Regions from separate parts of the Mycobacterium sp. NGS45 genome, predicted to be linked through region 3. Evidence: riboswitches for the same ligand, from Rfam matches in the RefSeq annotation. Region 3 holds a riboswitch; each other region holds the start of a gene.
What was found. Region 3 has a riboswitch for cobalamin ahead of AC5Y3P_RS19840 (FecCD family ABC transporter permease). Riboswitches for the same ligand answer to the same signal wherever they lie in the genome.
Positions count from the first base shown of each region.

Region 1: another riboswitch for cobalamin. It lies ahead of AC5Y3P_RS12520 (PPE family protein); the one in region 3 lies ahead of AC5Y3P_RS19840 (FecCD family ABC transporter permease).
Region 2: another riboswitch for cobalamin. It lies ahead of metE (5-methyltetrahydropteroyltriglutamate--homocysteine S-methyltransferase); the one in region 3 lies ahead of AC5Y3P_RS19840 (FecCD family ABC transporter permease).

Region 1 covers NZ_JCALDB010000011.1:166,834-176,937, forward strand. Annotated here, with positions in the region: gene AC5Y3P_RS12515 (arylsulfatase) at 1-366, shown strand, start outside; gene AC5Y3P_RS12520 (PPE family protein) at 637-2,280, opposite strand; cobalamin riboswitch at 2,347-2,524, opposite strand; gene AC5Y3P_RS12525 (cold-shock protein) at 2,672-2,875, shown strand; gene AC5Y3P_RS12530 (hypothetical protein) at 3,097-3,480, shown strand; gene AC5Y3P_RS12535 (acyl-ACP desaturase) at 3,541-4,503, opposite strand; gene AC5Y3P_RS12540 (hypothetical protein) at 4,587-5,087, shown strand; gene AC5Y3P_RS12545 (hypothetical protein) at 5,084-5,518, opposite strand; gene AC5Y3P_RS12550 (hypothetical protein) at 5,518-6,156, opposite strand; gene AC5Y3P_RS12555 (hypothetical protein) at 6,134-6,766, opposite strand; gene AC5Y3P_RS12560 (MlaD family protein) at 6,813-7,775, opposite strand; gene AC5Y3P_RS12565 (MlaD family protein) at 7,772-8,761, opposite strand; gene AC5Y3P_RS12570 (MlaD family protein) at 8,758-9,840, opposite strand; gene AC5Y3P_RS12575 (MlaD family protein) at 9,834-10,104, opposite strand, start outside.
Region 2 covers NZ_JCALDB010000020.1:80,431-90,534, forward strand. Annotated here, with positions in the region: gene AC5Y3P_RS17670 (pyruvate carboxylase) at 1-247, shown strand, start outside; gene AC5Y3P_RS17675 (superoxide dismutase) at 343-963, opposite strand; gene AC5Y3P_RS17680 (mycobacterial-type methylenetetrahydrofolate reductase) at 1,099-2,010, opposite strand; gene metE (5-methyltetrahydropteroyltriglutamate--homocysteine S-methyltransferase) at 2,086-4,347, opposite strand; cobalamin riboswitch at 4,480-4,654, opposite strand; gene AC5Y3P_RS17690 (hypothetical protein) at 4,837-5,697, shown strand; gene AC5Y3P_RS17695 (alpha/beta fold hydrolase) at 5,753-6,628, opposite strand; gene AC5Y3P_RS17700 (winged helix-turn-helix transcriptional regulator) at 6,693-7,331, shown strand; gene AC5Y3P_RS17705 (thiolase family protein) at 7,335-8,546, opposite strand; gene AC5Y3P_RS17710 (Zn-ribbon domain-containing OB-fold protein) at 8,578-8,976, opposite strand; gene AC5Y3P_RS17715 (YdeI/OmpD-associated family protein) at 9,012-9,290, opposite strand; gene AC5Y3P_RS17720 (thioesterase family protein) at 9,312-10,085, opposite strand.
Region 3 covers NZ_JCALDB010000026.1:20,628-30,731, reverse strand. Annotated here, with positions in the region: gene AC5Y3P_RS19865 (wax ester/triacylglycerol synthase family O-acyltransferase) at 1-947, shown strand, start outside; gene AC5Y3P_RS19860 (FAD-dependent oxidoreductase) at 1,032-2,225, opposite strand; gene AC5Y3P_RS19855 (DUF1214 domain-containing protein) at 2,338-2,490, opposite strand; gene AC5Y3P_RS19850 (ABC transporter substrate-binding protein) at 2,617-3,690, opposite strand; gene AC5Y3P_RS19845 (ABC transporter ATP-binding protein) at 3,723-4,514, opposite strand; gene AC5Y3P_RS19840 (FecCD family ABC transporter permease) at 4,511-5,527, opposite strand; cobalamin riboswitch at 5,663-5,854, opposite strand; gene AC5Y3P_RS19835 (hypothetical protein) at 5,905-6,087, opposite strand; gene AC5Y3P_RS19830 (CAP domain-containing protein) at 6,441-6,869, shown strand; gene AC5Y3P_RS19825 (PHA/PHB synthase family protein) at 7,033-8,727, shown strand; gene AC5Y3P_RS19820 (RES domain-containing protein) at 8,966-9,523, opposite strand; gene AC5Y3P_RS19815 (hypothetical protein) at 9,520-10,041, opposite strand.

The DNA.
Region 1 (10,104 bases), on a different contig from region 3:
GCGGGCGCCGGCGGGCTGACCTGTTACCTCGACGAGGGTCACCTGTGCTACGAGTACAACCTGTTCATCCTGCAGCGCACCAAGATTCGCTCGACTGCGAAGTTGCCCGGCGGGCGCGCAACGATTGTCGTCGAGACGCGCTACGCCGAGCAGCGCCCCGGCGGGCCGCTCGACGTCACGCTGCGGGTCGACGGTGAGGTGGTAGGGCAGGCGCAGGTGCCCATCAGCGCTCCGCTGCTGTTCACCGCCAACGACTGCTTCGACATCGGGATATGTCTGGGATCGCCGGTCTCGCTGGACTACCGAGAACGGGCCCCCTTCCCTTTCGAGGGGCACATCCACGGCGTCCACGTCGCCTACACCTGAGCCGCGATTTCTGCAACAGGGCTTCTTCGCTATTACTCATCCCACAATGCTGGTCAGCACTAGCTGCGCCGCTGGTCAAAGCGGTTGACGGGCGTTTCACGCACTGCGATCAGTCTCCTGCGCGCGTTCGAGTCCCGTCAGCCACCCCGATATCGGGAACCCCGCCTACGCGAGTAGGCGGGGTTTTCTGATCTCTATGTCATCGAGATAGCGCCCAGGTAGGCGAAGTGGGCTCGCGGGCCTACCCAGGCACTATCTGAACGACGGGTACTACTCGCCCCAACTGCTCGGCAGCATGGGCCGGCGCACACCGTTGCCGAATGCGTCACCACGCAGCGAAGCGAACCCACTGGGTTGCGCGCCGTCCGGGCGCGCCACGGCATCGGCGAACCCCATCGGTCCGGCGCCCTGCTCCGACGCTGTGGTCTCGGGCTCGAGGTCCATGTATTCGTAGCCACGGCCCAGCTGCTGGGCCTTGGCCCGGCGGCGCTGCATCTGCTGCTGCTCCTGCTCCTCGGCGACCGGCGAACCCTCCGGGTTCTCGGCGTCACGGCGCTCTGCTGAGCGCCGCCGGGCCCGGCTGCTGGCCGCGCGCCGGGCATCGGCCGGTATCCCGCCGAGCAGATAGCCGAAGGCATCCATGTTGCCCAGGGTGGGCGGCGAGGCGGTCGGCGGCGCGCTGGCCACGGAGCTGGGTGCCGGCGGGGCCGTCACTGTCGAGGTCGCCGGCGTCGACGCCGGTGCGGTGGGCGGCGGGGCCGCGCCGCCCGACGTCATCGAGAACGCCACCGGCGGCGGTGCCGGGGGCGGCGTCATCGGCAGCACCGGCACCGGGTTGTGCAGCGCGGCCAGCCCGCCCGCGCCCAGTAGACCGCCGGCGGTCAAAAACGGCGCCACCGCGACGGTTGCGGCCAGGATCGGTATCAGCGCGGGCAGCGCCGCCAGCAGCACCTGCTGCAGCGTGGTCTTCAGCAGCGCGATGGTGTCGGTGGTGATCGCCACGAACATCGCGCCGGCACCGAACAGCAGCGTGTAGGCGATCGCGACCGGGTTGCCGGAGGCGAACGCGATACCGAGGTCGGCCGCCACGTAGCCGGCGGTCTGCGAGATGTAGGCCACGTACTGCGCGATGTCCATCGGATAGCCCAGCGCGAACGCCAGATTGAACGGATGGAAGAAGGCCAGCGGATTGCCGGTCCAGGGCAGATACGGGTCGATGCCGGCGAACAGTTCGGCGAAGAACGGGTCGTTGTAGACGCCCTGGATCAGCGGATCCAGCACGTTGTTGTAGAACTCGGTGTAGCCGATCTGGTCGAAGAATTCCAGATAGTCGTTGGTCTGATCCGGCGGCGGGTCGGCGGCGGCCAACGTGTTGGCGTTCAGGATCTGCGGCGCCACAATACTTTCCGGGGTGGCAGCCAGCGTCGTGGTGGCGACACTGTCGTAGGCCCCCATCACGGTCGCGGCCTGAATCCACATCCGCAGGTAGTCGGCTTCATTGAGTGCGATCGGAATCGTGTTGATGCCAAAGAAATTCGTGCCGATCAGCACCGCGTGGGTGGCGTGGTTGGCGGCCAGTTCGGCCAACGTCGGCATGGCTGCCAGCGCGCTACTGTAGGACGCTGCAACGGTTTCATGCTGTGCGGCGCGTACCGCACTCTCCGCGCTCTGTTGGGTCAGCCAGGCCAGATACGGGCCGTGGGCTGCGGCATATGTTGCAGCACTGGGCCCTTCCCAGTTCGCCGACTCCACCGCCGCCAGCAGTGCGGTCAACTCGGCGGCAATCTCGGCGTATTCGGCACTCAACGTGCTCCAGGCGACGGCGGCTGCGTGTAGTGCACCCGGTCCGGGTCCAGATGACAGCAAGCCGGACCAGACCTCCGGCGGTGCGGACATGTACATGGGTGCGGTCACAGCCGACCACCGCACGTTCGAACTGACACGGACGCTCATCGGCTTTCTCGGGGTGCACCGCCCCGGGTAGCAGGATGCAACGACGTGAATCTCCTGGCTCTCGGATCACTGCTCGCCTCGCCTTCCAGCTTGCGCCGTGGCGGTTGAGGGTCGCTCCCCGATGACAGTGGCGGGACCGCGCCGGACTCACACCGGCTTCCTACTTCGTCGTCACCTTACCGAGGCATTATGGCACGGTGCGATCCGTCGGCCGAGCCAGCCCGGCCCGGCCCAACCCGGTGGTCTGAGCCTGCCGCCGAGTGCCGCGATGAGGACGACGCATCGAATTCGTGTTACCGTCAGTCGCGCGCATTTTCTTGTCGCGCTCGCAAAATGAGAGAAGTAAGTTTCAATGACACAGGGCACTGTGAAATGGTTCAACGGCGAGAAGGGCTTCGGCTTCATCGCCCCGGACAGCGGAGACGCCGACGTCTTCGTCCACTACTCCGAGATCAGCGGTAGCGGCTTCCGCACGCTGGAGGAGAACGCTCGAGTTCAGTTCGAGATCGAGCAGGGCGCGAAAGGCCCTCAGGCGGTGGGAGTTTCCGTCATCTGAGGGTAACTCAGACTTCGCAGAGCTGGCACGGCATCAGCCGTGCCAGCTCTTTGCGTTACCGGGACTGTCGCGTTTCTTCGCGACGGCGCAAGGTCACCGATCACGATGACGCCCGCAGCCAATCCACTTGCACCGCCCACCGAGGAAGCGGACTGTGCCGGACGCCGGCTGCGCTACTGTTGAATATGCCCCGCAGACAATCACACTCATGGTTCGACGATTTGGACCTGCGGGCTCGAGCCGACTTGCTGGCCCGACCGCACGGCTATCTCCCCGACGCGGTGGCCGCGGCGATCCCCAAAGGGGCACGGCAGCTCTTCCGTGACGAAGCGCAGCGCAAGTGGCAACTTCGCTCGGCCGAAGCAATCCACCTGGAGGAAGAACGCCTCCGGCTGACCCAATGGTGGCGGCGGCTTTCCAGCGCTGCCCGGTCGGCCTTACTGCGGGACCGTGCGCACGGCGTGCCGGCTGATCTGCACGACGCGGTGTCCGATCTGGATCCCAACCGGGTCCCGCTGGGCAGCAACAGCGACACCTCCTACCAACTACCTGCCATCGCCGCCGCCTACCTGGAAATGGTGGCGACCGATGCAGACCCCCGGTAGCACTTACCGCACGAGATCCGGGCAGCGTCGCGCCGACCGAGCCCGGCCGCCGAACTCTGCTCAGCCGGCTTGGCGTTTGGCGGCTTCCCGAGCCAGCAGCCGGTCGCGCTGCGCTTCGAACTTGGTGGCCTGCCGCTCCAGGTCGTCGAGGTAGGCAGCCAGTTCGTCGCGACGCCGCTCACCGAGCGCGGTGAAGTCGTTGCGTTCGAAGATCCGCCATTTGCGCAGGTTCGGTCGCACCACCTCCTCGAGGTGTTGGCGCGGATCGTAGATGCCGTGCTTGGCCATCAGCACGCCGTTGCGGCGGAAGTCGGGCATGCCTCGCCCGGGCATCCGGAAATTCTCGATCACCGCGGCGACGGCGTCCATGGCCAGGTCAGGCGTCAACTCCAGGGCCGCCCCACACATGTCCCGGTAGAAGATCATGTGCAGGTTCTCGTCGGCTGCCACCCGCTGCAACATCCGGTCGGCGACCGGGTCGTTGCACACCCTGCCGGTGTTGCGGTGACTCACCCGGGTCGCCAACTCCTGGAACGTGGTGTAGGCGATCGACAGCAGGAAGTCGGTCCGGTGGGTCTCTTCTTCTTCGGCGGTGGGCGCGAAGCCGTTGGTGACGTGCACCATGCGGGCCTGCTCGAGCGCGACGGGGTCCACGCCACGACTCACCACCAGGTAGTCCCGGATCACGATGCCGTGCCGGTTCTCCTCAGCGGTCCATCGACCCACCCAGGTGCCCCAGGCGCCGTCCTGGGTGAAGTACTTGGCGGCCTGACGGTGGTAGGACGGCAGGTTGTCCTCGGTCAACAGGTTGGTGATCAGCGCTGCGCGCGCGACGTCGCTGAGCTCGCTCTGCTCCGGATCCCAGTCGTTGCCGCCGGTGGCGGAGTAGCTGCGACCGCGGTCCCACGGCACGTAGTCGTGCGGGTACCAGTCGGTGGTGGCAGACAGGTGCCGATTGAGGTTAGCCTCGGCGATCGGCTCCAGTTCGCTGACGATCTGCTCGTCAGTCAGCTGCTTTGCCATACACCTCCTCCGTATGTGCGTGCGGGTCGAGATAGCCTATCGTGAGCGAGCAAATCGTCGTTCGACCGCGGTAGGGTCGCGGGGTGAAGTCTCAGCGACGCCTGGTGGGGACCGTGCTGGCAACCGCGGCGCTGATCCTGGCGGCGGCCCCCGCGCACGCCGAACCCGACGTCGTCGACCCGTGGCCCACCATCCGGTTCTTCGACCAGGCCGACGCCGCAACGTTCACGGTGCCCGGTGCCGACGGGGTCTGGTTCACCGCGCCGACCGAACAGAACTGCGGGATCTGGGGGCGCGGCAGCTTCGCCTGCCGCGGTGACATCCCGGGCGCCCCGCCCGGAACCCAGGCATTGGGTTGGGTCACCGGCGACCGAGCCATGCATTACGACTGGACCGTGCCGTTCCGGATGCCGGCCACCGTCGCCGCCAAGTCGTTGCCGGAACGCACCTCCATCGAACATCAGGGCACCACCTGCGCGGTCGCCGAGAACGCCACCACCTACTGCGAGCGGGGCCCGTTGCGTTTTGCGCTCACCCCGGCCGGGTCCTGGCTCACCCCGCCGTGGATGGACCTACGCCGCTAGGGTCCGGCCAGCACCGCGACCACCAGGGTGCGGCCGGTCTGCTCATCGTGGATCACGCTGGTGCCGAACGTGGTGTAGGAGCAGTCGGCCAGCACCGCGTGTCCCTGCAGCAGCGCTCCTGCGATGGCGGCGTCGGCGTCGCGGCCGGCGCCCTGTAGCTGCACGGCCTTGCCGGCGGTGCCGCCGAAGTCCCGCAGCACGAACAGCGGGTCGGCCACCGGCACGTACTGGGCGTCGTGGTGCAGGTAGTCGAGCGTGGACTGGTTGGAGATCGCGGCCACCCGGGCCACCAACGGATCATGCTGCAGCCCACCGCACGACGCGGCGTGGGCGCCGGCGATCTGGGCGTCGAAGTCGGCATCGGCGCCGGCGGGCGCGGCCGGCAGGGTCGCCGCCCCGAACAGCGCGCACAGCACGGTCAGGATTCGCATCACGCCCCCCGACAGGTGTGTGACCGGTTGATCCGGCTGCCCCAGTACTGCACCCGGCGCAGCGACGGGCCGCTGAACCAGGCCGGCTGATGCGCCCGCAGGCCGTTGCCGACGTTGGACAGATGCTGCCACAGCAGATAGAAGCTCTCCCCCTGGTACATCGGGAAGAAGTTGTCTCCGACATAGTCCCGCCGCTGGGTCAAGGCCTGGGTCCGTGGCGCCAGGAAGGCCACGGACTGGTCGATGTTGGCAACGACGGCGGCCGCGTGCGCCGAGACGTCGTCGACGGCCCAGTTGCCGTTGCGGGAGATCAATTTGATGTTGAACCGGTCGATTTGGCGCATCAGCTCCTCGTACTGCGCCTCGAACCACTGGCACATCTCGCGACCCGCGGTGATGTCGGCTTCGGTGACGTACTGGCGGGTCTCGTCGTACGGGAACGGCGTCAGTGGTTGCCAGTCGGTGTACACCGGCACGATCACCGGCAGGGGCGGCGGTATCGGCTCCTCCCCCACCGGGTCCGGCGGGTCGGCGGACGCCGGCAGTGAGATCGCCAGCAGCGCAACCAAAGCCGCGACCAGCGCGCCGACGGCGCGCCGGAGCAACGACACCATGTCAGCGCGGAGCCAGGACCGCATCGATGCCGCCGATATCCGTGATCTGCCAGTCGTTGTTGCTGTCCAGGGTGACGCTGTAGGTCGCCGTCGACGGCAGACCGTCGGGTGCTTGGGTGGTCTTGGTGAGCACGCTGACGAACGCGTCGACCACATAGATCCCGCCGGCGTCCGAACGCACGATCGCGGCCAACGGTTTGGAGGTGGACTGCCACTGCAGCGGTGTGAGCAACTGCTCCATCGACTCCGCAGCCTCGGTCAGTTTGGCCTCGAGCTCCGGTGAGGTACCGGCCACCAACCGCTGGTTCCAGGAGCTGAGGTCGCGGTGGTCCATCTCTGCGGCAGCCACCGCGTAGTCCATCGCCACCTGCTCTGCGCGTTCGTGGTTCGCGGCCTGGCGGGCAGCGGCGTCCAGTTCACTGCGGGCGTCGAAGTACAACCAGCCGAACACACCGGCCGCGGCGGCCAGCACCGCGATCAACGCGCCGACGACCAGGGTGCGCACCGACAGCGTCACCTGGCGCGCCGGCGTGGCTGCGACCTCGACCGTCGGCGCCTCGGCCACCGAGGCCGAGACCTCCCGGGCCACGGTGTCGTCATCCGCCTCGGGTGCAGGCTGCGGATTCTCTGCCATGGACGTGCCTTTCTTTTTCAAACTCTGCGGTGCCGGCGGCACTGGGTCATCCCGGCGGCGGGACCGTGACCCGCAACGTGATGGTGCCGTCCTCGGGGACGCCGCGCAGCATGTTGCCCAGGAACCGGCCGGTGTCGAAGTTGCCCAGCGCCACCCCCATGTTGCGGATGTTGGGCAGCAGCGTTTCGGCGATCACCTGGAGGTCGGGTGAGCGGGTGTCCAGGAACCCCTGGATCCGGGCCAGGTACTCCTTGAAACGCTGCAGGTTCTCCGGCGAACCGGCCAGCACGATGTTCATCGCGCCGGCGAAGATGCCCTGCACGTTGGGACCGAGCGCCCGCAGCTGCGGCGCCAGGTTGGCCAGTGCCGGACCTATGAAACCGGCGTTGCTCAACAGGGTTTGGACATTGGCGACCAGCAGTTGACCGCGGCCCTGCAGCCCGCCGACCTCGGCGTGCAGCAACTCGCCGGCCCGGTTGATGTTGGGCAGCACCGCATCCGGGTCCGGCAGTGCCCGGTCGAGTTCACCGACTATGGCGTCGAGTTGCTGCGGGTCGGCCTGGCCCAACAGCCGGCCCAGACTGACCGCCAGATCGGAGATGGTCGGTGAGCGCTGAACCGACTCGGCGGCGATGTGCTGGCCGTCGCGCAGCATCGGGCCGTCGCTGCGGTTCGGGAAGAAGCCGACGTAGGTTTCGCCCAGTGCGGACAGGTTGTCCAGCCGCACCGTGCTGTCCACTGGTATCTGGTGTGCACCGTCGATGTAGAAGTCGATGCCGGCATCGGCGGCCCGGGCGTGGATGGCGGTCACCTTGCCCACCGGGACCCCGCGCAGCAGCACGTTGGAGCCGACCACCAGACCGTTGACGTCGGCGACCGCCATCGTCAGCGTGGTGCGCTGCTCCGGCGGCGACAGCCGCACGCCCAGCCCCGCGAGGTAGCCGACAGCGAGTACGACGACGGCGGCCAGCGCGGCCAGCGACGCCACGTTGCGGAAGGTGAGGGTCACGGCACCGCCCCCAGGATCCGGAGCACCTCGGCGACGTTGTCCGACATCTCCTGGCCGTCCGGACCGACGATCGAGGTGATGTTGATCGCCGGGTATTTGTCCTGCGGCAGGAAGTATTTGGTGAACAGCCGGCGCCAGGCCGGAATCTCGTCCTCCACAGCCCATTTCGTGCCCTGGATGGCACCGGTCGCGTCGCCGACGGTGGTGATCATCGGCACCAGCCAGAAGCCGCCGCTGTAGATGCTGCCGATCGACGGGATCATGATGCTCAGCCGGGAAGCAACCTGGGTGGCGCGATCGAAGCCCAGCATGCCGGCCGGCGAGAACCAGTACTGCATGTTGGCGCGCTTGCCGTACAGCACCGTGGAGGTGTCGGCCAGCCCGGAGAGCACCAGGTTCGCCGAATCGACGTTGTCGGCGAGTTCCGACAGATTGGTGCTGATCTGGGACACCACCTCGGGCAGTGGCATGTCGCTGCTCTCGGCCACCCGGTTCAGCCCGATCATGCTGTCCTGCACCCGCTGGATCGAGCCGCTCGCGACGAAATTGGCCAAACTCGCGATGGTGTCCTCGATCTGCGGCGGCGACGTGGTCTGCGTCAGCGGCAGCACCGCACCCGGCGCCAGCGGCGCGGCGCCGGGCTGACCGGAGCGCTCCAGCACCACGTAGATGTCACCGAGCACGGTGGCCTGCTGCAGCTTGGCGTGCACGTCGGCCGGCACGGCCACATCGGAGTGGATCCGCGCGGTCAGATCCACCTGCCGATCGGCGATGCGTACGTCGGCGACCTGACCCACCGTGACGCCGTCCATCACGACGTTGGCGCGCTGCGGCAGGTTGAGCACGTTGTCGAACTGCAGTACCAGCTCGTACCCGTCGCGTACCTGGCCGGGCACCGGGAGCGACTCGACCCGCAGCGACGAACACGAGCACAGCACCGCGGTCGCCGCCAGCAGCGCGGCCCAGCGCATCCGAAGTCGGTTCATCGGCTCGCCTCCACCAGCGCGTACTGCAGCAGGGCAACATCGACCGCGTACGGCGTGCCGGCGATGTCGGCACAGCTGCCGGGCACCCGTGAGTTCATGATGCCGCACATCAGCAGACCGTCCTGGGTGCGGATCCGATACATCGGAGGCCGCCACTTCAATTGCAGGCCTTGCTCATTGAACCGGTCCGAGACGGTGGTGATCCAGCCCGGTATCGGGTTGAGCAAATTCGACAGCGCGGTGGCGTGCGGGCTGGCCTTGCGCAGCGCCACCGACACGGTGTCGAGCACCTGCTGGGTCTGCCCACCGAGTTCGCGTTCCAGGTCCGCGATCATGGTGATCATCAGCGGCAGCGTGCCGGTCATCCGCCGCACGCCGTCCACGGCGCGCACCAGATCCGGTGTGGTGGCCTGCGCGGCAAGCAGCACCTTTTCCATGGTGGGCTGGATCTCGGTGAGCTCGGTGGTCAACGTGGACAGGTTGGCCAGCACCGAGCCGGTGTCGCTGATCGTGGCGTCCGGGCTCTCCAGCAGCGCGGACAACCGGGTGAGGAAGTCGGCGCTGCGGGCGCCCTGATCGGTGAGCAACCGTTGCACCGAGCTGACGGTGCCGGCGACGTTGTCGGTACCCTCCGGGCTGATCGAGTCGATGAAGCCGGCAACCGATCCGACCACCTGCGACAGGCTCTTCGGGGTGGCGGTGCGCTGCAACGGGATACATTCGTCGGCGGCCAGTTGCGGTCCCCCGGCGTAGTTGCCGACCAGTTCCAGGGAGCGGTCGGCCAGGATCGACAGCGAGCGGATCACGGCCTTGACGTCGGCCGGTACCGGCCGGTCTTCGGTGATGGTGAAGCGCACCTGCACGCTTTCCGGGCCCGGGGTCACCGAGTCAACGGTGCCGATCTGATAACCCATCTGGGTGACCGGGTTGCCCGGGTACAGGCCGATCACATCGGCCAGTACCGCACAGTATTGCGGGTTCGCCTGGCGCCCCGGCCCGCCGCACGAGGTGGTCGCAGCAAGTGCGACGACGGCGATCAGGACGCCGAACAGGCCGCGAGGCAGGGATCTGGTCAACATGCGCTCCCCGGGACCGGGATGCACAGATCGGTGGCCAACAGATCCGGGCCGGCGTTCTGCGCGTCGAGGACTCGTTCCAGCTTGTCGCGCACCCGGCGCAGACCGCGCACCACCACGCCACTGCGGTCCGCCCAGGTCTGCACGATCTCCTGCCAGTTGCGCACCTTCTCGATGAACTTGTCCCGGTGGCCGTGGTAGAACTCACCCACCGGCTTCAGGGATTCGAGCACGTCACCCATCCCGGCCAGGGCCTGCCCGAAACCG
Region 2 (10,104 bases), on a different contig from region 3:
CGACGTTCCGATCGCCGAGAAGGCCGACCGCACCAATCCCGATCATCTGGCGGCGCCGTTCGCGGGCGTGGTCACCCTGGTGGTTCAGGCCGGGGACGAGGTCGCCGCCGGTGACACCGTGGCCACCATCGAGGCGATGAAGATGGAGGCTGCCATCACGGCGTCTCGGGCCGGTACCGTGCAGCGCACCGCGATCAACCCGACCGCTCAGGTCGAAGCCGGTGACCTGATCGCGGTGATCGGCTGAAATCGTCTCGGCCGCGCTGAATACTGAACTGAGAGCGAAGATCGGGTCGAATCTTCGCTCTCAGTTCAGTTTCCGCGTAGCAACGCCGGTAATGACTAGAAGATCAGGCCAGAAGTCTTGCTGCGGGCGGCCGCGAAACGCTGCTGCACGTCAGCCCAGTTGACCACGTTCCAGAACGCCTTGACGTAGTCGGCTTTGACGTTCTTGTACTGCAGGTAGTAGGCGTGCTCCCACATGTCGACCTGCAGCAGCGGGATGATGCCCAGCGGGACGTTGGCCTGCTGGTCGAACAGCTGGAAGGTGAGCAGTCGGTCGCCGAGGGTGTCGTAACCCAGCACCGCCCAGCCGGAGCCCTGCAGGCCGTTGGCAGCGGCGGTGAACTGTGCGCGGAACTTGTCGAACGAACCGAACTGGTCGTCGATAGCCGCGGCCAGGTCGCCTTCCGGCTTGTCTCCGCCGTTGGGGGACAGGTTCTTCCACCAGATGGTGTGGTTGACGTGCCCACCGAGGTGGAACGCCAGGTTCTTCTCGTTGAGGAAGATCGCCGCGTGGTCGCCGTTGGCGCGGGCCTCCTCGAGCTTGCCCAGTGCGTCATTCACACCTTTGACGTAGGCCGCGTGGTGCTTGCTGTGGTGGATCTCGTTGATCTGACCTGAGATGTGGGGTTCCAACGCACCGTAGTCGTAGTCCAACTCGGGCAGGGTGTACTCGGCCATGAATTCCTCTCTGCGTACGCGCTCGGGGAGCCGTCGGCCGGCCTGGACAGATGATCTGCCGCATCGACAGTGCGTGCGCCGCCGGCCAATGGCAGTTTATCTGTTCAGGTGAGCATGTGATAGACCGGGCACTGGCTATTCCGGCGGCACCGGCGCGGCGGGCTGCGGCGCCCAGTAGGCCAGCATCTCGGCGAACGTGTCGAACGCCGGTCCGCAGATCCCGTACGGCGCCTCCAAGTGCAGACTCAACGGGAATCCGAGCTCGGCCACGCCGTCGATCACCCGCCGGTACAGGTCCAGCAGCCGTCGACGCTTCTCGGCCGGCTCGGCCGCGGCCAGCGCGCGCACGAAGTCTTGCTCGACCTCGACGGCGGCGTTGCCGCGGTCCCGGATCAGCCAGTCGATCAGGCCCACCTCGGCTTCGAGTTTCGGCACGAAGCCGAACGAGAGCAGGATTTCCGGTCGATGCGCACTGGTACGCGCGAACTCTCGCAGAAATCCGACGATGGCGTCGGAATACAGCAACTGCGTCATCCCGAACGTCGCGCCCCGGTCGCACTTGAAGCCGAAGCGCTCCTGCTCACCGTCGCGGGTGGGGATCAGGATCACCCCGCGGTTGTCGACGAGCTCACCGAACTTGGACAGCGCCTCGATCGGGGGGACGCCCTCGCCGTCGCCGTCGTTCATGGTGCGGGGAACCCCGACGAAGATGGTGCCGTCGAACCGGGCGGCCCGCAGCCGGCCGAGACGTTCCCGCAGCGCCGCCTCGTCGAGGAACGAGGTCACCTGGGTGCACAGGGCGGACACGCCGGGCAGATCCGGGCTGATGATCGACCAGAAGTCGAGGACGTCGAGCTTGGGCTTCATCTCGACCGGCCGGTCGTCGTCCTCGGCGATCATCCCGGGAATCATGATGTGGCCGATCCGCCCGGCGATGCCGGCTTGCTCGGCGTGGCGCAGCACCTTGTGCGCCTCTTCCCGCGCGCGCGGCACACCGCGTTCGACGTCGGGCGGCACCAATTCCAAGGCGATGGTGTTCAGCGGCATGGTGACCTCCTGGTCATTGTGCAAACACGTTGCGCCCCAGGGCTTCCTGGGGCGCAACGCGGATGCGGACGACGACTAGCCGCGCACGGCCTTGGCCGCGGCCACCATGTTGCGAAGCGATTCGGTCACCTCATCGGTGCTCCGGGTCTTCAACCCACAGTCCGGATTGACCCAAAGGCGTTCCGCGGGAACTGCGTCGAGCGCATGGCGTAGCGATGCCACCATCTCGTCGGTGGACGGCACCCGCGGTGAGTGGATGTCGTAGACACCCGGACCGACGCTGTTGGCGAACCCGATCTCGTTGAGGTCTCCGAGCACCTCCATGCGTGATCGCGCGGCTTCGATCGAGGTGACGTCGGCATCCAGGTCGGCGATCGCGCCGATCACTTCACCGAACTCCGAGTAGCACAGATGCGTGTGGATCTGGGTGGTGTCGTCGACCCCGGAGGTGGACAGCCGGAACGCCGAGACCGCCCAGGCCAGGTATTCCTGCTGGTCCTCGCTGCGCAACGGCAGCAGCTCGCGCAGTGCGGGCTCGTCGACCTGGATGATCGAAATGCCGGCGGCCTGCAGGTCTACGGTTTCGTCCCGGATCGCCAGCGCGATCTGGTTGGCGCTGTCGGCCAACGGTTGGTCGTCCCGGACGAAGGACCAGGCCAGGATGGTCACCGGGCCGGTGAGCATGCCCTTGACCGGCTTGTCGGTCAGCGATTGCGCGTACCGGATCCAGTCGACGGTCATCGGTTGGCGTCGCGCCACGTCGCCGTACAGGATTGGCGGCCGCACACACCGGGAGCCGTAGGACTGCACCCAGCCGTTCTGCGTGGCGAAGAAGCCGTCGAGTTGTTCGGCGAAGTACTGCACCATGTCGTTGCGCTCGGGTTCACCGTGCACCAGGACGTCCAGGCCGAGTTCCTCTTGCAGCCGGATCACGTCGGCGATCTCGGACCGCATCTGTTGTTCGTAGCCGGCCTGGTCGATCTGTCCAGCGCGCAGCGCAGCACGTGCTTTACGGATCGCGACGGTTTGCGGGTAGGAGCCGATGGTGGTGGTGGGCAACACCGGCAGCTTCAGCCGTGCGTCCTGGGCCGCCCGGCGACCGGCCGCCGGTCCGCGCTGGACACCGGTGGCGAGCACCGCCGCCAGCCGGGCGCGCAGCTCGCCGTCGTGCAAGCGGGGGTCGGCCGCGCGCGACGCCACCGCGGCGTTGGAGGCGTCGATCTCGGCGGCGACGGCCTCGCGTCCCTTGCGCAGTGCGACCGCCAGCGTTGCGACCTCGAACACCTTCTCGTCGCCGAAGGCCAGCCAGGTGCGCAGCGCGTCGTCGAGGTCGTGCTCGGGATCCAGCGAGTACGGCACGTGCAGCGTCGAGCAGGAGGTCGAAACTGCCAGGGAACCAACCGATCCCAGCAGCGACGCCAAAGTCCCCAGCGCGTCTTGCAGGTCGGTGCGCCAGATGTTGCGGCCGTCGACCACGCCGGCGACCACCAGCTTGTCGGCAAGCTCGGGGACCGCTGCGACGGCCCGGGTGCTACCGGCCACCAGGTCCACCGCGATCGCTTCGATCGGACTGCGGGCCAGCGCGGACAGCGCGCCGTTGAGGCCACCGAAGTAGGTCGCCACCAGGATGTCCGGCCGATGCGGCGCCGCGGCGAGTTCGGTGTACACCCGGTGCGCGAGTTTGGCCGCGTTGTCGAGTTGATCGGTGACCAGCACCGGCTCGTCCAACTGCACCCATTGCGCACCCGCTTCGGCGAGTTCGGCCAGCAGTTGCGCGTAGAGCGGCAGCAACTCGTCGATCCGCTCGATCGGTGCGGCCGCGCCGTCGACGGCCTTGCTCAGCGCGAGGAAGGTCAGCGGTCCGATCACGACCGGGCGGGCCGGAACGTCGAGTTCGCGCGCCTCGGCGAGTTCGGCCAGCACCTTCTGCGGATGCAGCGAGAAGACGGTGTCCGGCCCGATTTCGGGAACGATGTAGTGGTAGTTGGTGTCGAACCACTTGGTCATCTCCAGCGGTGCGACGTCGGCGTTGCCGCGGGCGGCAGCAAAGTAGCGGTCCAAATCGTCCGGGATCGACTGCACGCGCGGCGGCAGTGCGCCGAGCAACACCGCGGTGTCGAGGACCTGGTCGTAGTAGGAGAAGGTGTTGACCGGGACGGAGTCCAGGCCGGCCTGGACCAGCGAGGTCAAGGTCTGGCGACGCAGGTCGGCGGCGACCTCTTCGAGTCGGGTGCGGTCCACCCGGCCGGCCCAGTAGCCCTCGGTGGCGCGTTTGAGTTCGCGATTCGGTCCGATGCGGGGGGCGCCCAGAATGGTCGCGGTGAACGGTGTTGCCATGAGACGTCCTTCGATACGGCGGATAGCGCATTCGCCCACGGACGTCCACTGAGGCTGCACTGCGGCAGCTCTCGGCGATCCGCCCATTCCGCGAGGCGATGCACCGCCGGACGCGGCGCGTCCGGCACAGCTGGCAGGTCTTCGGACTCGCAGGCGCGCACCGTTTCCGGTGCTCCTAGTGGCCGTCGCTTCCCGGTGGCAGTTTGGCTGCTACCAGTGCTGATGACGGCGGTCGTTCCTGCATACCGCTGCGGGACAGTCCCGGATTCTCACCGGGTTCCCTCTATCGGTCCACCCATGGTGGACCGGTCGATGCCGTCCGCGCGGGGCGCGGGCGGCAAACCAGCTGCACCGCAAATTCTACCGCCTCCCCGGCAACACGGGGGGCCGCAGGGTAGGCACGGTCAATCGCAGCATCGGAACTCGCTTCGAGGCAACAGGATTCCCGCTACCGTCGAGCCGACGCCGCTCCGACCGAAGGATTCGACGATGCCCGATCCGCGCGCTGCCGAGTCCTCGACCCGTCGCTTCCACGTCTTGGCCGCCAATCCGGGCAAGCGGCGAACCGAGATCATCTACCTGGTCTGGTTCCTGGCGACCGTCCCGATCCAGGCCTTGGTGGTGTTCAACCTCAGCTACGACCGCCCCAACGACCCCGCCCTGGTGGGACAGGCCATGCTGATGGCCGCCGGCACGTTGATCCTGCCGTTGGTCCTGCGCGCCCCCGAGGACCGAGGTCGGCCGCTGCGCGACCTGTACGGCTTCCGGATGGGCATCTTCTTGACGATCTGGGCCGTGCTGGGCGGCTTCATCGGCACCGACCCCTGGTACGAGGTGCTGCACGGACACTTCGCGTTCAACACCGCACTGAATCCCAACGGTGTGCCGCTGTTCATGCTGCCGATGACCATCTCGGTGTTCAGTTTCTACACCGTGATCCTGGGCAGCCTCTACCGGATGCTCACCCAGGTGTTCACCCGCGACACCCTGGTCCGGCACGTGCTGCTGTGCCTGCTGTTGGCCGGCATCATGCCGCTGGGCGAGACGTTCGCCTACTCGGGTCCCAACTACTGCTTCGACAACGGTGTCGGCATGTGGGGCCTGAACGTGCTGATCTACGGCTCTTGGCATTTCGCCGCGCTGCTGTTCTACACCCGGTTCGACCGCGAACCCGACGAGCGCACTCCGCTGCAGACCGTCGCACTGTCAGGTTTCGCGGCGATCGGCCTCCTGATGGTGCTGATGGCGATCACCAAGACGTTCATCGCGCCGCACTTCGTCGAGGTGCAGCACGGGGTACGTCACCTCAACGACTGGAGTTCGGAAAATTGCCTGGGACCTAAGCCCTGAGGGTTTTGGTGGTCCGGGCTCCGACGGTGATCCACCCGGTGATCTCCCGGCGCCATCAGGCTCGGGACGGATGCCAGTTGCGGATGGCGGCGGCGAAGCGTTCCGGGGCGTCGGACTGCACGAAGTGCCCTGCGCCCTCGAACAACTCGGTGTGCACCTCGGTGAAGCTGGACTGCCAGCGCCGAAGTTCGGCCTCGCCGAACGCGATGTCGGCGGTGCCCCAGACGATCAATGCCGGCAGTGACGTCAGGCTGGCCAGGGTCTTCTCGACGCCTTCGAGAAAGGCGCGGCTGCCGGTGATTCGGCCGGGAAACACTGCCGAGGCCTGCCGACGCTGTGGTGTCGCCAGCGCCGACCGGTAGTGCGCCATCTCCGTGGCAGTGGGCGTGCGCAGCCGGTGCCCGGCCGGGATCATCGCGTTGACGAACAGATTGAACTGCCGGATCAGCAGTCGTCCGAGTGGTCCGCCCACCACGTGCGACATGATCTGGATTCCAAGCGCGTCGGCGGGCCAACCCATGGTGTTGGCCAGCACCAGTCGCGCGAACGCTGCGCGGCGCTGACCGACGGCGAACAGGCCGATGGGCCCGCCCCAGTCATGCGCCACCAGCGTGACGTCGCGGAGGTCGAGTGCATCGATGAAGCCGACTACGCACTGGGCGTGCTCTTCGGGCAGGTATCGGTACCCGGGCCGGGCATGCGACAGCCCGAATCCGGGGTAGTCCACCGCAACACAACGGAAGTCGTCGCGCAAGACCTGGATCACCTCGCGGTAGACGAACGACCAGGTGGGATTCCCATGCAGGAAGAGCAGCACGGGGCCGGCGCCCTCGTCGATGTAATGCACGGTGTTTCCGTCGATGTCGACGAACCGGCTCTGGAACGGGAACAACTCGTCGTCGACCCACGTGGGTCGGGTGCTGACTGCCATTGGCGCCTCCGATCAGTGCACTTGATATAATCAAGCCAGATTGAAAATATCAAGTAGGGGCGTGATGGCAAAGGATTACGGGCAGTATTGCGGGCTGGCACGTGCGCTCGACGTGGTCGGTGATCGTTGGAGTCTCCTGATCGTCCGGCAGTTGCTGATCGGACCCGCTCGCTATGGCGAGCTGAGGGACGGACTGCCGGGCATTGCGACCAATTTGCTGGCCGACCGGTTGCGGGACCTGGAGACCGCCGAGGTCGTCGAGCGGCGGATCGGTGCACAAGGCGGTGCGGTCGAGTACGCACTCACGCCATGGGGTGAGCAACTGCGGGAACCGATCGAGGCGTTGATCCGCTGGTCTGGTCCGCTGATGGTTCGCGGGCCGCAAGGAGATCACTTCCGCGCGGAGTGGTTGTTGCTGGCCCTGCCCGCGTTGTTCGCGCACCGCGTGCCGCCGAAACAGCGAGTTACAGTTGGGATTTCCGTCGACGGCGAACTGGTCGCAGTGCGGGCCAGCCGGTCCGGCTTTCACTTCGGCTCGCCCGGCGCCCATCACCTCGATGCGGTCATCAGCGCTGACGCGCAGATCGTCCTGGGGTTGGCGGCCGGCATGCTCACCCTGGATGCGGTCCCCGAGTTGATCGAGATCACCGGTGATGCGACAGCGGTGCAGCGACTGTTCGAGGCGCCGCTGTCGGTTGGCTGACCGTCAGGCCGCTGACTTCTCCAAAATGTGTACACCGCACGCGGATCCAAGTCCGATCACGTGCGCCAAGCCCAGTTTGGCGTTCTCGATCTGCCGGTCACCGGCCTCGCCGCGCAGATGATGGCAGACCTCCCAGATGTTGGCGATGCCGGTCGCGGCGATCGGATGCCCCTTGGACTGCAGCCCACCGGACACGTTGACCGGGGTGGAGCCGTCGCGCCAGGTCGCGCCGGACTCGAAGAAGTCCACCGCGCCACCCTGTTCGCACAGCATCAGGTTGTCGTAGTGCACCAGCTCGGCGGTCGCGAAGCAATCGTGCAACTCCACCAGATCCAGGTCGCCGGGCTCGACGCCGGCCTGCTGGTAGGCGGTGGCAGCGGCGTTGCGGGTCAGCGTGTTGACGTTCGGCAGCACCTGGCAGCCTTCTTCGTACGGATCGGTGGTCAGCACCGACGCCGACACCTTGACCGCGCGTCGGCGCTGCTCGATCGACAGCGACTTCAGCGTCTCGCCGTTGCACACGATCGCGGCGGCCGCGCCATCGCAGTTGGCCGAACACATCGGCCGGGTGTTCGGGTAGGCGATCATCACGTCGTTCATGATCTGTTCCAGGGTGAACCGCTTCTGGTAGGCGGCCAACGGATTCAGCGTCGAATGCGCGTGGTTCTTCTCGCTGATCTTGGCGAACAGCTCGAAGCTGGTGCCGCCGTACTTGTGTCCGTACTCCATGCCGATCTGGGCGAACACCCCCGGCATGGTTTCGGTGCCGATCCGGCCGTCGATCGGGGCGATTGCACCGAATCGGCCCTTGGCCGTCCAGACGTCGGCGTCGTCGGGCTTCTTGCCACCGGCACCGAGAAGTCCGGCGCCGGAAAGCTTCTCGACGCCGACCGCCATGCCGTAGTCGACCTCGCCGGCCTTGACCGCCATGATCGCGGTGCGCAGCGCGGTGGCGCCGGTGGCGCATGCATTGGCCACGTTGTACACCGGGATACCGGTCTGGCCGATCTGTTTCTGCAACTGTTGGCCGAGGCCGGCACCCGCGTTCATCAGGTTCCCGGCGGCCAGCACCCCGATGTCCGACATCTGCACACCGGCATCGGCCAGCGCGCCGAGTGCAGCCTGGGCGGCCAGGTCGACGGTGTCGAGTTCGGCGTGCTTGCCGAACTTGGTCATGGTGATCCCGAGGATCCAGATATCGTCGCTGGCGCTCATCGGAATTGCTCCTTGGCTCGAGGGATGGGGGTCAGGCGGCCGGTTCGAAACCGAAGCCGATCGCCTCGGTGCCGTTGGCATCGGTGCCCAATGAATAGGTGGCCAGCTTGACCTTCATGCCGTCCTGCACGTGCTCGGGTGTCGGCTCGACGTTGATCAGGTTCGCTCGCACCTGGGTGCCGTCGCAGTCCACCACCGTGGCGACGAACGGGGTGGGCACACCAGGGGCGGCGAAGGCCACGATGGTGAAGGTCCGGACCGTGCCCTCAGCGGGCAGCGGCACGGTGCTGAACTCGGTGCCGGAGCAGCGGGCGCAGGCGTTTCGACGGTCGAAGAAGCGTGCCCGGCACCCGGTGCACTCCTGAACGACGAGGTGGGGGTCGCCGTCGTCGAGCACCAGGTAGTCGACCAGGGGAATCTGCGCAGCCATTGAGCACCTCCGTCGATGTGTCCTTCTGACTGACGTTAGCGTGCGGTTGCCTTGCCGTTGCGCTCGCGGTGCTTGCAGCCCGGCCAACAGCACGGCCGGCGTTTGCCCTCTTCGAGTTCTTCCTGGGTGCGGCGGATCCGACGTTCCCGGGTGGCGGCCTGTTTGGCGTCTTCGACCCAGCAGATGAACTCGTTGCGGGCCAGCGGCGTGATGTCTTGCCACGCGGCCAACGCGGTCGCGTTGCCGACCAATGCGGTGTGCAAATCGGCGGGCAGCTCATGCACCACTCCGCCGGGAACTTCGTCAGCGGTCACGGTGGCCAGGGTAGCGCCGACTCAGCGCAGACCGATATGGGTGGGCGGACGAAACGAACCGGCCGGCTGCGCCAGCGCGATCGCAATCCCGTGCCCGATCGGCCCGCGCTGGTCGAACAACGTCGCCGCGCCGGAGGCCACGCCGTCGGCGCCGTTGTGCCCGTCGGAGGCCAAGCCGACGAACTCGCCCTCGGGCAGCCGGCTCAGCGACAACGTGAAATCGGCGTTGATGTAACGCAATCCGGTTGTGCTCCAATGGGTCAGCGCGCTGGTGACATCGGCGGCCAGCGCGGCCCGGGTGAACGGCGTCATCGGCTCGTGGTCGATCAGCGGCCGGGTCTCGCGCACCCAGGCGAACTTTCGGGCCTGGTCCTGCTGCCAGTCGATGCCGGTACCGCCCAACTTGCCGTTCTCGGTGTCCGCGCCGTAGGTCCACAACTCGAACGGCATCCGGTTGACGGTGACATCAGCGGCGCTCGGCAGCGCCGGGACCGCGGTCGCGGGATTCCAGACCGCGCCCTCGGGATGCTCGCCGCGGCGCAGGAACACCGCACTGGCCCGTGAGACCAGCTCACCGTCCTGGCGTACCTCGACGTCGATCACTTTGATGCGCTTACCTTCTCGACGCACCACGGTGTACACCTGGACCGGCTTCATGAACGCCGGACGCAGCAGGTCGGCGGTCAACCGGGCCGGCTGCAACTCCGGGTCGGAGCTGGCTTGCTCGGCCGCCCAGCCCAGCAGTCCGCCCACGATGTGGCCGCTGATCGTCTCGCCCCACGGTCCCTGCGCCATCTGGCTGGGGACCAGCGTG
Region 3 (10,104 bases):
TCGGTCTGCTGCGCCGTGCCGCGTTGCACGGCGCGGTCCGGCCGATCGACGTCCTGCGCCAGGTCCGCAAGGTCGCGCCGCAACTGCCTGCGTTGGTGACCGACACCCGCGATCCGGCCGTGACGTCGCCGGCATCGCTGCCCAAGGCAACCCGCTTCAACCAGGTGGTCTCGCCGCACCGGGTATTCGGCACCGCCTACACCACGTTGGACGTGCTCAAGGAGATCCGCGCCGCGGTGCCGCACGCCACCATCAACGACGTCGGCGTCGCCGTGGTCGGCGGGGCCATCCGGCGCTACCTCCTCGACAAGGATGAGTTGCCCGACGAAGCCATGGTGGCGATGATGCCGATCTCGGTGCGGCCCACGGCCACCCGCGCCAGCGGCACGGTGAGTTCGGACACCGGCACCGCGACCAGCGGCAACGAGTACTCGATCGCGCCCATTACGATGGCGACCGACGAAGCCGACCCGCTCGATCGGCTCGCGCGGATCGTGAGATCGACTGCGCACGTGAAGGATTCCGGTGCCCACCCGGTCCGATCGCTGATGGCGATGTCCGAGGAGGCCTTCGGCGGGCTGATGGGCACCGTGCAACGGGCGGCCGTACGCGCTCTGAGCCGAACCGGGCGCACCGTCGCCGCGCACACCCTGGTGAGCAACGTTCCCGGGCCCCTGACCCCGATGTACTTCTGCGGTGCGCAGATGGTCGACACCACCGGCCTGGGCCCGGTGCTCGACGGCATGGGCCTCAACAATGGCATCGGCAGCTACGGCAACCGCATCACCTTCTGCTTCACCGCCGATCGTAAGGCCATCCCCGACCCCGAGGTCTACGAGCAGTGCCTGAGCGGGGCCGTCGATGAACTGCTCGACGCTGCCCGCGCGCGCACCAAGCCGGCTCGCAGCCGCCGCAAGAAACCAGCCCCGCGCAAGACACCGTCCTGACCGCAGTCACGAGTCGTCGGCAGGCGAAAACTGCTCGCGGACAGCAGAACTCAGTACTGCTCGGTCAGTCGACCGCCCGCGCGATCAGCGCTGCCCGACCCGGGCCTGTCCGGTTTGGCGTGACGCGGCCACCAGGGCGCCCGCGTACTCGGCCATCCGGTGCTGGTAGCGCTGCAGAGCCTCGACCGGGGTCAGGGTGCCGTCGGCTGCCGCGCTCAGCTGCTCGGTGAGTTCGGCGGCGTCGCGGATCGCGGTGTTGGCCCCCATCGCCAGCACCGGACTCATCGGGTGGATGGCATCGCCGATGAGGGTCATCGGGCCGGCCGGCATGGTGGCGATGACCTCAGCGGTGCTGACCCGCAACGCAATCAGCGACGGCGGATGCCACGCGGCGACCAACCGGTCGACGTCGGGATGCCATCCGGTGCCGGCCAGTACGTCGACCGCGGCCTGTCGCAACTGTGCGGGAGCCATGGCACGCAGCTCGGCATCGTCGGGTAGCTGCGGGTGCCCGGTGGGGGCGCCGACCAAGAAGGCCAGATACGGCGGTGTGGCCGGCAGGTCGATCGGCGGGGTGTGCGCAGCTCCGGCCACCGGCGGCGCGGTCACCGGCTGGACCGGCCCGACGCCGAGGTGCGGGCGGCCCGGCCCGGCGGTGATCACGGTGAAGATCGATTCGAACACCCACGGCGGCAATAGATCTGGGTCATCGAGGTTGATCTTGCCGTAGAAGAGTCGCAGGCCGGCGTCGTCGACCACGGCGTCGGGCAGCAGCTGGGTCCGGACGGCCGAGTCGACACCGTCGGCACCCACCAACAGGTCGGCGCGCACGCACTGGCCGTCGTCGAACGTGATCTGCACACCGTCGGAGTCGTCCAGGCGGTGGGACGCCAGCCGTGCGCCGAAATGGATCCGGTCGCCCAGTCCGGCGATCAGGATGCGGCGCAAGGTGGCCCGGTCGAAGGACCGTGGCTGCGCGGACACCTGATGCGGGATCTTCTCGGTGATGGTCTCGAGCTGCGGATTGAGGATGCTGACCCGGGCCGGCGGCGCGCCCGCGGTGTCGAGGCACAGCTGCAGCAACGAGGGCGGCAGGCAGCGGCGCAGGCCGTTCAGGCCGGGTTGGTCGAGTTGGATGCGGTAGCCCTGATGGCGGGTCTCGGGCCCCGCGTCCCGCTCGTAGACGGCGACGTCGAAGCCGAGTTGGGATAGGCCGTGGGCCAGAACGAGACCGCCGAGACCGGCGCCGATGATGGCGACGCGATATGAGTTGTGCACAGATTCCTGCCTTCGTGTGAAAGCACTGGAACCCGAACACCGGGTTGGAACGTCCTGCGGACGCCGCTCCGAAACACCATTCGAAAGCGATTTTTCGCGCATGTGTGTTTATTTAGACGCGGCTAACTATATGCCTGCGGCAGTGTTGTGACAAATCCACCAGCGGCTTTCCCGGGCGATCAGAGAGGGTCAGCGACCAGAACCCCTGCACCGGCGGTTCCCGGCCGGGCGGGAAGACGACTCGGTAGCTGCGGCCGCCGTGCAGCGCATGTCTGGTACCGCTGCCGGGTGAACGTCCCGCGATGCGAGTTACGCCGAGGATTGCAGTCAGTATGTGGCAACGATCCTCGGCGTAAGTGCTTCGCTACCGGCAAACCGAGCTGGCCTGCTCTCATTCGAGCCAGTCGTTGCCCGCCAGGCCAAGCGATTTCACGTCGAGGACGGGTTCGATGCCGGACTGCGGTGCCAACCCATGGTTTTCCAGTACCGACCGCAGTACCTCGGCGGCATCGATGTTGAGCGGACTGGAAACCCACATCGCGTACGGCAGGTTGATGAACCGGTTTTCCCGCACCGCTCGCAAGTTCTGGCTCGCGGGATTGGAGCGCAGGGCCTGGATCTTCTCCTGCACCGACTGGCCCGGATAGTCGACGAATGCGATCAGGTCGGGGTCGGACGTGGCGATCCGCTCCCAGCTCACCGTGGTCCAGGTGTCGGCGATGTCCTCGGTGGCGTTACGGGCACCGGCAGCGTCGATGATCCCTTGCGGCCCGCCGAACGACCCGGAGGAGAACACGGTGTCGCTGCCGCTGTCGAACAGGAAGATGGTGGGCTTCTGTTCGGGTTGGGGTGCGGCGCGCAGTGTTTCGAGTCGCGTGCCCACCTCGTCGGCGGCTCGGGCACCGTGTTCGGCATTGCCGGTGATGATGCCGATGTTGCGCAGATCGGTGTCCAGCGCCACCCACGGGTCCATGGTGCCGCGCACGGACTCACCTTCGACCTGCCGGCACGCCTCGGACAGTTGGTAGACCTCGATGCCATGTCCGGCAAGGATTTCCGGAGTGATACCGCGGGCCTCGCCCATGCCGTAGTTGTAGCCGGCGAAGATCACCTGCGGTCGTGCGGCGACGATGTTCTCCAAGGTCGGCTGACTCGGGGCGACTTCGTTGAGGTCGTCGACCTGCGAACCGTATGCCAGACGAAGGACATCGACGTCACGGGCCATCGAGCTGACGGCCACCATCTGCGCACGCGCACCGGCGGCCAGTGCGATGGCGATCATGCCGCCGTCGTTGACGAACAACCGGTCCAGGGGTTGGTCGTAACTGACCTGCGCACCGCAGTTGGTCACGGTCACGGTGGCGGCGGCGACGGAGTCCCGGTTCGGCGAACTGCACCCAGTGGTCGAACCCAGCGCCAGCGCCGAAGCGATCGCCACGACCGCCAGTCCGGTGCGCCGGGTCATCCAAAACGGTTGTCTCACAATGATTGTCCTTGCTAGGAGTCGGAAGCCGGGTCGGCATGGGTCAGCAGCAGGTGGGAAAGGCCCGTCGTGGGATGGGTGATGACATCGCCGGCGACGTCGAAGACCGCAGCGAGCAGGTCGGCGTCGAGGACCTCGACCGGCGGTCCGTGCGCGACGAGCCCACCGGCCGCAATGACTGCGACGGCGTCGAAATGCCGCAACACCAGATCCAGGTCGTGGATGGCGGCGATGACCGTGCCGGCCAGGCCGTCGAGGACGCGCATGAACCTCAGCCGCCAGGCGGCGTCGAGATGATTGGTCGGTTCGTCGAGGACGAGCACCGACGTCTGCTGGGCCAAGGCCCGCGCCAACACGACGCGATGCCGTTCCCCGCCGGAGAGCTGCGCGCAAGACCGATGCCCCTGACCGGCCAAACCGACTGCGTTCAAGGCGGAGTCGATGATCGTCTGCTCCCCGACCCCTACCGTGGACCATGGATTCCGATACGGAGTCCGGCCGAGGCCGACCGCTTCTGCGACCGTCAGTTCTCCCGATGGCCGCTCTTCCTGCCCGACCACGGCTAGTGTGCGTGCCCGCTGCCGCGCCGGCATTCGATATACATCTGCGCCGTCGACCAGAACCGTTCCGGACCTCGGCGCCTCGAGCCCCGACAGCGCCCGCAGCAGGGTGGTCTTGCCGGCGCCGTTGGGGCCCACCACGGCCAATCGGCTGCCGGCAGCAACCGCCAGATCCACACCGGACAACACGGTTCTCCCGCTGCGCCGACATTGCAGGCCGGACGCGCTGACCGCTGCGGCGCTCATGTGCCGCTGCCGAATTCGTAGCGCCGACGGCCCATCAGGAAGAGAAACACCGGCGCGCCGATCAGCCCGGTGACGATGCCCAACGGCATCTCCCGGGGCGCGGCCAGCTCTCGGGAGATCACGTCGACCCAGACCAAGAACAGCGCCCCGCCACACACCGTGACCGGCAGCATCGCGCGATGAGTGGCGCCGACGACCAGGCGCGCCGCATGCGGCACGATGAGCCCGACGAAACCGATGCCGCCCGACACCGCAACCAGCACCCCGACCAGGACACCTTGGGTGGCGAACAGCGCATTGCGCAGGGCCCGTACCGGCACCCCGAGCGAGGTGGCGGTGTCGGTGCCGGCCGCGTAGGCGTCCAGCCAGGAGTGGATCAACAGCGCCCCGATCAGCACGACCAGCACCACCGCAGCCGCGAGCGGAACCTTCGCCCAGGTCGCTCCGGCCACGCTGCCCAGCAGCCAGAACATGACGCTCTCGGCGGCGTGTGGGTCGCCGGCGGTGAATACCAACAACGACGACATCGCCATGAACGCCGAGGACAGCACCACGCCCGACAGGATCAGCCGGAGTGCGGACAGTCCGCCCTGAGCGCGGGCCACCGCGTAGCCGGTCAGAGTGGCGAGCACCGCGCCCAGCAGCGCCCCGCCGGACAGGGCCCACACGCCCAGCGCGGACAACGCCCCCAGCGTCAGCACTGCCGTGGCGCCGACCGCCGCGCCCGCGGATACCCCCAGCAGATACGGCTCGGCCAGCGGGTTGCGGACCAACGCCTGCATCAGCGCTCCGGCCAGCGCCAACCCGGCACCCACGGTCGCCGCGAGGATGGACCGCGGCAGCCGCAAGTCCCAGATGATGACGTCGTAGGCCGTGTCGACCTCGGTGCCCGCGACGAAGCGGCCGGTCACCGCCCGCCAGACGTCACCGAGCGGGATGTCCTCCGCGCCGAAGGCGACCGACACCACGATGCTCACCAGCGTCAGACCCGCGAGCACCGCGGACAGTGCCACGGCCGGGACGCGTCCAACCGGTGGAACCGGTGTCGTGCCGCGGCGACGGACAGCCTCCTCGACGACGATCACGGGCCGTCGGAGGTTCGACACGTCTTGCCTTCATCTGCCGAGGTATCTGTGCGCGAGATACACGTGGACTCGATGAGGCCGGCAGGTATTCGGACTTGGGATCATCCGAACTCGACGCCTTCCCAGAGGTCCGCGAGAACCTCCAGTGGCTTGTGTCGAGCCCGTCTCCCATACCGCTGCGCGCCAGTCCCGGATTCGCACCGGGTTCCCTGGCATCCGCTCAGCACGGATGCGACCGACCTCGGATCAGGACCCTACCAAGGCCGGCCAGGGCACCGCGTAGCAACCAATCGCGGGTGCTGAGTTCAGTCGTTGTCGTCGTGCTGCTGCGCGCTACGCGCCTCGGCGCCGGTTTCGTCGGCGTCGAAGTCGTCATCGGGAGCCCGGGCCCCGACCTGAGGTTCGGCGTCGTCGCTCATCCCGAAAGCCGACGGGTCGGGCTCATCGCGACGGTCCGCACTGCTGGGGCTCGTTCGGTCCTTACTCACGGGCATACCTCCTGCACGGTGATGCCTACGACTACCCCTGGTGTGAGCGCCCAAACGACTGGTCGACCCGCCGGAGCCGGCGGCGCTTCCCTTCGGCCCGGCTACCGGAGCGCTTTTGCCGAGGATTGCAGTCAGTATTCGGAAAAAAATCCTCGGCGTAAGTACGGCCCGAGGCAGGCATCTCGCCGCATCCGCACCTGAGCGGGCACCGGCGGCATTGGTGCGATTTCGAACATTGCAGACCGCGGAGTCGTAAAATCGATGGCTGCACCAGCAGAACAACCGTCCTTCGAGACAGCCATGATGACGAAACGCAAGATCGTCGGGTCTCCTCGGACTGCACTGCGGCCGTAATCGTCCTGGCCGGGGTTGTCGTCGCTGGATTCCCGGCCCAGGCAGACGATTTCGTGGCCGGCTTGCACGGCCAGGTCGACCAGATTCGGCAATCCTGCACCGGGATTGGCGACGATCCGCGTTTGACGGCGGCCGCTCAACGGCATGCCGATGACATGCTGCGCAGCGGCGTGGGCGGGCACACCGGTTCGGATGGTTCGTCACCACAAGCCCGTATCGCGGACGCCGGCCACCCGGCCGGCTACACCGGTGAAATCGTCTACTGGGGCACCGGATCTGCTGCCACACCGGCTGCGGCGTTCGACGCGTGGATGCAAAGCCCTCCGCACAGCGCAATCATCTTGAACTGCAACTTCACCGCAGTCGGGTTCGCGACCGCCAGCGACGGCAACAAGATGACCGCCGTCGGTGACTTCGCGGGCGTCTGACACCAGCGGCCCCGGCCCGCAGTTTTCAGCCAGCGGATCGTAGGTGACGTCGCCGGCTGTCCCGAGGCAAGCTGGGGCCGGAGGCTGGTGGCCATCCGCCACGTATCCATGACCGCTCAGCGAGTACAGGTTCACGCCTGCCCTAGCCATTGGAGGCGACGCCATGTCCGAGTCCGCGCAGGATCCCACGCGCTGGTTCACCGACCTGATCGACTCGCAGCAGGCGCTGCTCAGCACCGCCGGTGGCCCAGAGTTCCCGTTCGCCAAGCAGTGGACCGATGCGTTGGCCGCATCCACCAAGTGGCAGTTGGAGACCTGGAATCAGCTCACCAACAGTTGGGCCGCGATGTTCGGGCTCGGTTCGTCCGCAGAGCCGATCAAGGACCGCCGGTTCTCCGGTGACGCCTGGACCAAGGATCCACGCTTCGAAGCCACCGCACGGACTTATCTCGCGCAAGTGGACCTGCTGACCAAAGCGCTCGAAGCTGCACCGCTCGATGAGCGCAGCAAAGGCCAGTGGAGCTTTGCGCTGCGGCAGGTCGCCGACGCGCTCAGCCCGGCAAACAACCTGATGACCAATCCGGAGGCACAACAGCGCGCGCTGGAAACCGGCGGCAAGAGCCTGATCGAGGGAATTCAGCTGTTCACCGAAGATCTGGCCAAGGGCCGGATCTCGATGACCGATGAAACCGCCTTCCAGGTCGGCGAAAACGTCGCCACCACACCGGGTTCGGTGATCTTCCAGAACGAGATCATGCAGGTGATCCAATACTCGCCGACCACCGACGAGGTGTACGAGCGGCCGCTGCTGATCGTCCCGCCGTGCATCAACAAGTTCTACATCCTCGATTTGCAGCCAGAGAACTCGTTCGTCGGCCACGCGGTCGCCGAGGGGCACACCGTCTTCCTGGTGTCCTGGCGCAACGCCGGCCCCGACCAGGGCCGGCTGACTTGGGATGACTACATCGACGACGGTGTCTTGCGGGCCCTCGACGTGGCCCTCCAGATCAGCGGCGCCGAGCAGGCGAACACGCTCGGATTCTGCATCGGTGGCACGCTGCTGGCCAGCGCCCTGGCCATTCTGCAGGCTCGCGGTGAACAGAAGGCCGCGAGCATGACGCTGTTGACCACCTTCCTGGATTTCAGTGACGCCGGTGAGATCGGTCTGCTGGTCGACGAGAACAGCGTCGCCCAACGCGAGACCGCGATCGGCGGCGGCGGGGTGTTGCAGGGCAGCGAGTTGGCCCAGGTGTTCTCGCTGCTGCGGGCCAACGATCTGATCTGGCCGTATGTGGTCAAGGGCTACCTGCAGGGACAGGCTCCCCCGCCGTTCGACCTGCTGTACTGGAACAGCGACGACACCAACCTGCCGGGACCGATGTTCTGCTGGTATGTCCGAAACACCTACCTGGAGAACAAGTTACGTGAGCCCGGCGGCACCGTGCAGTGCGGCGTCCCGGTTGACCTCGGGTCCATCGACATCCCGTCGTTCTTGTATGCCTCGCGTGCCGACCACATCGTGCCCTGGACCGCGGCCTACGCCAGCACCCAAATACTGGGTGGTGAGCGGACATTCGTCCTCGGTGCCAGCGGGCACATCGCCGGCGTGATCAATCCCCCGGCCAAGAAGAAGCGCAACTTCTGGGTCCACGAAGACCAATCCTTCGACCCCGACCCGGACAAGTGGTTGGACGGTGCCGTGAGTATCCCGGGTAGCTGGTGGCCGACCTGGCACGACTGGGTGGCCCAGACCGCCGGCGAGAAGGTGGCTGCACCGCAGGCTCCCGGCAACGACGAGCACACCGTGATCGAGGCGGCACCCGGCAGCTACGTCAAGGAAAAGGCCCCGACGCCCTGACCCAGCCGGCCGCCGCCCGCTCGGCTAGCGCTCGTCGATGCGCCGAACCGTCACCGGATAGGTCGAGCTGCTGATCGAGTCGGTGCACTCGCAGCGCCGCCAGAACGTGCCGTCCCACGGATCGTCGTACCAGCGGATCAACATCGGGCACTGCGCCGCATGGCTGCACAGGCCCGCTGCGCACTTCTGGCACTCGACCACTTGTTCTGACCCCCTCCATTTGCGCTGCGGTTCCCGGTCACTGCCCCAGCAGCACGTCCACCCGCAGCGACGCGCACAGGTCGATCAGCCAAAGCTGGTCTGTCCCAGTGGCGAACAGTCTCCCAAAGGTGGTGTCCTGTAGGAAAGCGTCCGCGCGGCGATCGCCGAAGAACACATAGGCTTTGGCGTCATTGCACAGTCGCGACATCCACACCAAGCCGTCCAGACCGGCGGCGTGTGCTGCGCGCGCCCATTCGACGGTCTCGGGATAGGTCTGGGCGGCAACGGTCACCGGCCGGGCCAGCCGTAACCGCACCATTACGGTCCGGCCGTACTTCTCGTACGGCAGGATGCCGCCGCTGACCGGGACGTCGTGCAAGAGAGTCTCGGCGACGGCGGCTTCCTCGGACGCCGCCGCGTACAGGACCGGAACCACCGGTTCGCCGAAGAAGGCGAACCTGGTCGGCGCGCCGAAGCCGGGATTGAAGATGGTGGCGGTGCGGCCATCGACGGCGGTGCAGACCCGATACAGCTGGGTTCCGGCGTCGAGGGTCGTGGTTCGTGGTGTGAACGGCGTCGGTGGGACCGGTGTCACCACTGAACGGTCCACGCCCGCCGCGCCGTTTCGACGACGCGATCGGGGTCGCCGGCCAGCAGATCGACCGGGCGCAGATCGCCGAGGTAGGTGGTAGGCGCACACAGCCATTGCACGACGCCGGTCTCCGACCAGCCGGTCTCCTGAGCGAGGTCGCGCAACTGGCGGATCACCGGAAGCGGTCGGCCGGTCGAGCCGAACTGAAACCCCGGAAACAGCAACTGGTGGCCGCGGGCGATGGCCAATAATGCCCCGTTGCGACGTGTGGTGACCGCGAGATTGCGCGGTGCGCTCGACCGCGAACCCAGCCGGCGGCCGACCTCGGCACTGGTGAGCAACCCGAACTCGGCCTCGATGCGGTCGTACAGATTGCGCTCGGCCTGCACCGCGCGGGCGACGGCGGGGTCGGTGTAGACCTGGACCGAATCGATTGCCTCGCCGAGGGCCACGGCGCTGTCCCTGATGCGCTGCGCCACGTCAACGAAGTGGCCGTGAGCTGCCGTCATCGCGAATTCCAACAAGTGCGATTAATGCACTCAAGCATACTGCATGATCGGCACGAATCGGCTTCGCGGGGCTGC